Linked DNA regions of Anaerosoma tenue. The protein of the gene in region 2 interacts with the protein of the main gene of each other region in a pairwise test. Links are inferred from orthologs where the notes say so. Each region holds a gene or a part of one and is shown on either strand. Other genes may lie near its edges.

What was found.
Region 1: the proteins of nusG (region 2) and rho interact in binary tests that used the Escherichia coli proteins (3 or more experiments, as listed by UniProt). The link is inferred for Anaerosoma tenue from one-to-one orthologs.

The regions. Positions count from the first base shown.
Region 1 is NZ_JALNTY010000001.1:754,105-757,419, forward strand. Bases 67-3,066 are described here. They hold rho (transcription termination factor Rho), read right to left. Parts: upstream 2,242-3,066; coding sequence 892-2,241; downstream 67-891. Other genes in these bases: thyX (FAD-dependent thymidylate synthase), read right to left, coding at 67-186; rpmE (50S ribosomal protein L31), read right to left, coding at 263-664; fsa (fructose-6-phosphate aldolase), read right to left, coding at 2,238-2,900; MSB02_RS03755 (hypothetical protein), read right to left, coding at 2,901-3,066. Outside these bases: more of thyX, read right to left, coding at 1-66; more of MSB02_RS03755, read right to left, coding at 3,067-3,315. UniProt on the Escherichia coli protein: Facilitates transcription termination by a mechanism that involves Rho binding to the nascent RNA, activation of Rho's RNA-dependent ATPase activity, and release of the mRNA from the DNA template.
Region 2 is NZ_JALNTY010000003.1:283,850-286,886, forward strand. What follows is about bases 155-2,876. They hold nusG (transcription termination/antitermination protein NusG), read right to left. Parts: upstream 1,920-2,876; coding sequence 1,389-1,919; downstream 155-1,388. Other genes in these bases: rplA (50S ribosomal protein L1), read right to left, coding at 155-730; rplK (50S ribosomal protein L11), read right to left, coding at 842-1,267; secE (preprotein translocase subunit SecE), read right to left, coding at 1,926-2,159; rpmG (50S ribosomal protein L33), read right to left, coding at 2,345-2,494; tuf (elongation factor Tu), read right to left, coding at 2,662-2,876. Outside these bases: more of rplA, read right to left, coding at 23-154; more of tuf, read right to left, coding at 2,877-3,037. UniProt on the Escherichia coli protein: Part of the processive rRNA transcription and antitermination complex (rrnTAC). The complex forms an RNA-chaperone ring around the RNA exit tunnel of RNA polymerase (RNAP).

The DNA.
Region 1 (3,315 bases), on a different replicon or contig from region 2:
GTAGCTCGCGTGTTCCAGCGCCGAGGTATGGCCCGAGGTGATGATCGTCTTCAGCACGCGCCGGACGGCCTCATCCGACATCGTCTCGGTGAGCTCGGCGGCGCCCACCGGGGCATAGCACAGCCGCGCGGCGGCGGCGATGGCGCGCTCCGGATCGGGCGTGTGGTTGAGCAGCCTGACGTCCACGATGTGCCTCCGATAACACAGGAAGGCGGGTACTCCCCGCCTTCCCGATGATAACGCTTTGCGGCCCCGCGGGCGGCTACTCGCCCTCGGGAGCCTCTTCCACCACGTCGGCCACGGCCTCGCCGCTGTCGACGGCCTCGGCGACCTCGACCTTGGCGGCGCGCTCGGCCTTGACGGAGTCCTTCTTGGCCTTCTCCTCACGAGCGGCGATCGCGGCCTCTTCGGCGGCCTTCTGGCGCGCCTCGCGGGCCGCCGCTTCCTTCTCGGCCACCGCAGCGGCGGCGTTGCCGAACTTATTGGAGAAGCGCTGCACGCGTCCGCCGGTGTCGACCAGCTTCTGCGTACCGGTGTAGAACGGATGGCACTTGGAGCAGAGCTCCACGCGCAACTCGGGCTTGGTGGAGCGCGTCACGAAGGTCTCACCGCATGAACAGGTGACCTTCGATTCGACGTACTCGGGATGGATGCCACTACGCACTTTGGAGACCTCCGTATGTATGCACCTGGTTTCCGACCAGGCGCGCGGACAGCCCGCGAATCATAGCACGGGGCGGGCCGAGCGGCAACGGGCCGGGACCGGTGCGGCGGGTAGTCCACGCTTGCCGTCCTCGCCGCACAGGACGCGGCTGCGGAGGCTGCGCTCAGGACTCCCGCCACACCGTCTTGTCGTTATCCGCGCGCCCGTCGATGACCACGGCGGTGGAACTAGATATCGATGCCGTTGGTGGCGCGCTTGTCGCTCGCGCTCTTGGCCATCTTGGTGAGGAACTCCTGGTTCGACTTGGTCTGCTTGAGCCCCTTGATGAGCATCTCCATGGCGCGCTCCGTGGAGTCCACGCCGTGCAGCACGCGGCGCAGGCCCCAGACGAATGGCGCCTCCATCTGCGTGAGGATGAGCTCCTCCTTGCGGGTGCCCGACGTGATGACGTCGATCGCCGGGAAGATACGCCGGTCGGCGAGCTTGCGGTCGAGCCTGAGCTCCATGTTGCCGGTGCCCTTGAACTCCTCGAAGATGACCTCGTCCATCTTGGAGCCCGTGTCCACGAGCGCGGTGGCGAGGATGGTGAGCGAGCCGCCGTTCTCGATGTTGCGGGCCGCGCCGAAGAACTTCTTGGGCGGATAGAGCGCCGTGGAGTCCACGCCGCCGGAGAGGATCCGGCCGCTCGCCGGAGTGGCGAGGTTGTACGCACGCGCAAGACGCGTGATCGAGTCGAGCAGGATCACCACGTCGAAGCCGCTCTCCACGAGCCGCTTCGCGCGCTCCATCACCAGCTCCGCTACGGCGATGTGGTTCTCGCTGGGCATGTCGAAGGTGGACGAGACGACCTCGCCCTTGATGGAACGCTCCATGTCGGTGACTTCCTCTGGCCGCTCGTCCACGAGCAGGCACATGAGGTACACCTCGGGGTTGTTCTCGCTGAGCGAGGCGGCGATGTCCTTGAGGACCGTCGTCTTGCCCGCCTTGGGCGGTGAGACGATGAGCCCGCGCTGGCCCTTGCCGATGGGGGCCACCAGGTCGATCACCCGCGCCGTGATCGTCTTCTCCCCGTGCTCGAGCCGTAGGCGCTCGTCGGGGTAGACCGGCACGAGGTCGCGGAAGTTCTTGCGTCCGCGCGACTCCTCCACGTTCTGCCCGTTGACCGACGTCAGCTTGGTGAGCGCCGGGTACTTCTCTGACTCCTTGGGCGGGCGCACCTGGCCCCTGAGCATGTCGCCCCGGCGGAGGTCGGACCTCCGGATCAGCGACATCGAGCAGTAGACGTCGTTGTCACCCGGCAGGTACCCGCTCGTGCGGATGAAGCCGTAGCCCTCGGGCAGGATGTCGAGGATGCCCTCGATCTCCACGAACCCTTCGGCCTTCACCTTCGCCTCGTACACGGCCGCGACGATCTCGTCCTTCTTCTTGAGCGCCTTGACGTCGAGCTCCAGCTCGGACGCCATCGTCCGCAGCTCGGCGACGGTCTTGGCGGCAAGTTCTTCGCGGGTCACCGAGGGCTGGACCTCTTTGGGCTGACCGCCTCCGCGACGGCCTCTCTTACGCGGTCGTGCACTCACGCGTTCTTCACCTTCTCCCAGTCGGCCAGGAACGCTTCCAGGCCGCGATCGGTCAGGGGATGCTTCACGAGCTTCTGCAGCACCGCGAACGGCACCGTGGCGATGTCGGCGCCCATCAGCGCGGCCGCGACGACGTGCTGGTTGTGCCGCACGGAGGCGGCGATGACCTCCACCGGGTGGTGGAAGTCGTAGTTGTTCAGGGCGGCGATCATGTTGCCGAGGTGCTCAAGGCCGTCCTCGGAGATGTCATCGAACCTGCCGATGAACGGACTCACGTACCGCGCGCCGGCGCGTGCCGCCATGAGCGCCTGAGGAACGGTGAAGCAGAGCGTCATGTTCACGTGGATGTTGCGCTCGGCGAGCGCCTTGGTGGCGGCGAGACCCTCCGGCATCACCGGAACCTTGACCACGACGTTGGGCGCGAGCTCGGCGAGCGTCTCCCCTTCGGCCACGATCTCATCGCGCGTGAGGCTCACCGTCTCGGCCGACACGGGTCCGTCGCAGATCTCACAGATGCGCTGGATATGCGCGTGGAAGTCGGCGAGCGAGCCGCCTTCGCGGGCGTACAGCGACGGGTTGGTGGTGACACCCGCCAGCACTCCCCACGAAGCCGCCTCCTCGATCTCGGAAAGGTTCGCGGTGTCCAGGAAGAACTTCATCTAGCGTGCATCCTCTCGTCCGGCGGGACGGTCATCCTCCCGCTCCTGCTCCTCGTCCTCACGGATCACCGCGTCGACGATCCGCTCCAGCACCTCGGCCACCGTGCGGTCGAGCTGATGGCTGTGAACCACTGGCACGTCGTGCTCACGCGCCAGGTCTTCAACGTAGTGTCCGAGCAGCCGGATGTTGTCGAAGTTGGCACGGTACCGCTCAAAGGGCCGCATCCCCTCGGTCTGCACCTCGCGGATGTAGAAATGGCTCCGATGGGCTTCCTCGTCGTCAACGCTGATGAGGAGCTGCACCACCGATGCGTCCTTGAACTGGGAAGGGTCTATATACCCTGGCGCCACATGGATGCCCTCGAGCACCATGCTCACGCCCTCCACCACCGCGCGTTCGATCAGCGACTTCACA
Region 2 (3,037 bases):
TAGTGCAAGCCCGGATCGGCCGTCAGGCCTCTTCGAGCAGGTTGCGCGTCTTCAACGGATCCACCTTGATCCCGGGGCCCATCGTCGTCGAGACGGTGATCGACTTGATGTAGCGACCCTTGGATGAGGCGGGCTTCACACGCAGGATCTCGTCGAGCAGCGCCCCGTAGTTCTCCACGAGCGCCTCGACACTGAAGGACTTCTTTCCGATACCCACGTGCGCGATACCGTACTTGTCGGCTCGATACTCCACGCGGCCCGCCTTCAGCTCCTTCACGACCCGGCCGACATCCATGGTGACCGTGCCAAGCTTGGGGTTCGGCATGAGGCCGCGGGTGCCGAGGATCTTGCCGAGACGACCGACCTTGGACATCATGTCCGGCGTCGCCACCGTGGCGTCGAAGTCGAGGAATCCGCCGGAGATGCGCTCCACGAGGTCATCGGCACCAACGACATCGGCGCCCGCCTCCTCGGCCTCCTTCGCCTTCTCGCCCTGGGCGAACACGGCGACACGGACGGTCTTGCCGGTGCCCTGCGGCAGCGAGATGCTCCCGCGAACCTGCTGGTCGGCCTGGCGGGTGTCGATGCCGAGACGGAAGTGGACCTCCACCGTTTCATCGAACGCGGCTGAGGCGACCTCCTTGGCGAGCCTGATCGCCTCGAGCGGCGCGTAGAGCCGCTCCCGGTCCACCGCAGCCTGCGCGGCCGCGAACTTCTTACCTCGCTTCATCGTTCCTCCTCGTGGTCAGCGGGCAGCGAGTGCCCTCCCACATCACGCGACCGGCCGGATGCCGGACGCGAAACCTTCACGCAGACGCCGCTACACCCGGCGGCGGCCCGCCTAACCCTCTACCGTGATACCCATCGAACGGGCGGTACCCGCGATGATCTTCATGGCACCCTCGACGTCGTTGGCGTTCAGGTCGGGCATCTTGGTCTCGGCGATCTCACGAAGCTGGGCCTGGGTGACTGTAGCCACCTTCGTGCGGTTGGGCGTTGCCGAGCCGGACTCGATCCCGGCGGCCTGCTTGAGCAGGACGGCCGCGGGAGGAGTCTTGAGGATGTAGGTGAACGAGCGGTCCTCGTACACGGTAATCTCGACCGGGATGATGGTGCCCATCTTGTCCTGCGTGTCGGCGTTGAACGCCTGGCAGAACTGCATGATGTTCACCTGGTGCTGGCCGAGGGCCGGGCCGACAGGCGGGGCCGGGTTGGCCTGTCCTGCCGGGATCTGCAGTTTGATGAATCCGACGACTTTCTTCGCCATCTGTTCCGTCCTCACTCCTCGGCGTCTCGATCGACGCCGTTGACGTTCCTTCTCAACCGAGCGATCCCTCACGAGAAGCCCGGTGGCAGCATCCCCCACCGGCGCGAGCGGACTCGCTTCGTTACAACTTGGCCACCTGGTCGAAACTGAGCTCGACCGGCGTCTCGCGGCCGAAGATGGAGACCAACACCTTCAGCTTGCCCTGATCGGCGTTGACCTCGGCGATCACGCCATCGAAGTCCTCGAGAGGACCGGACGTGACCTTCACAGGCATGCCGTCGATGAAGTCGGTCATCGTGCGAGGCTTAGCCGACGCAGACACCCTGCCCTTGATCCGCTCGACCTCGGCGCGGGACAGCGGCACCGGCTTGGCCTGGGCGCCCACGAACCCGGTGACACCCGGCGTGTTGCGGACGACGTACCAGGAGTCGTCGTCGAGCTCCATCTGCACCAGGATATAGCCCGGGAAGACCTTCTTCTCGCTCGTGACCTTGCGGCCGCCGGCCTTGAGGTCGGTCACGGTCTCCTTGGGGATGAGGACGTCGAAGATCTTGTCCTGTACGCCCATGGAGTCGATCCGGTGACGGAGGTTGGTGGCCACCTTGTTCTCGTAGCCCGAGTATGTGTGTATGACGTACCACTTCTTGGCCATGACGTCCTACCTGCCCATCCCGGCGAGCACGTCTATGAAGACGAACGACGAGATGTTGTCGATGACGAGCGTGAAGAGCACGAAGAATATGAGTGTCACGACCACGATCACGCTGGAACTCAGCACTTCCTGACGCGACGGCCAGACCACGCGCTTGAGTTCACCCTTGACGTCCTTGAAGTACTGGCCGATGCGCTTGAACACACCCGGCTTCGCGGCGCTCTTCTTGCCCTGGCCCATGCGTTTCACACCTCTTCCGCCCCGCCGTGAGCGGGACCGGTATCTCATGCCGCACACTGCGGCCGATCCGTATCTGGCAGGGCAGGAGGGATTCGAACCCCCAACATCCGGTTTTGGAGACCGGCGCTCTACCGTTGGAGCTACTGCCCTGTAACGCGCCTTGCGACGCGGTGTAACCCGACCCGCTAGCGGGTCTCCTTGTGGAGCGTGTGGGTCTGGCACCACTTGCAGTACTTCTTGTACTCGATGCGCTCCGGGTTGTTCTGCTTGTTCTTGTTCGTCGTATAGTTTCGCCGCTTGCACTCTGTGCACGCCAGCGTGACGAGCGTTCTCATCGTTCCTCCTCACGACCGTGGACCGGACCATCCGGCCACTGGCCGCACGATAGCGTAATCTAACACCCGCTCTAGAGCACTGTCAAAAACACGACACCGCGCATGAGCGGCGAAAACGGGGCCTGGCCATGTGCCAGGCCCCGTCTCGGTTCTGATGGGGTGAAGACCTACTTGATGATCTTCGTCACACGGCCCGAGCCGACGGTCCGGCCGCCCTCGCGGATAGCGAAGCGCAGGCCTTCCTCCATCGCGATGGGGCCGATGAGCTCGCCTTTGATCTCGACGTTATCGCCGGGCATGACCATCTCGGTGCCCTCGGGCAGGTGCGCCACGCCGGTCACGTCGGTGGTCCGGAAGTAGAACTGCGGACGGTAGCCGTCGAAGAACGGGGTGTGACGGCCGCCTTCCTCCTTGGTCAGGATGTAGACCTGGCCGAGGAACTCGGTGTGCGGGGTGATCGAACCGGGCTTGCAGAGCACCTGGCCGCGCTCGATCTCGTCGCGGGCGACGCCGCGCAGCAGCACGCCGATGTTGTCGCCGGCC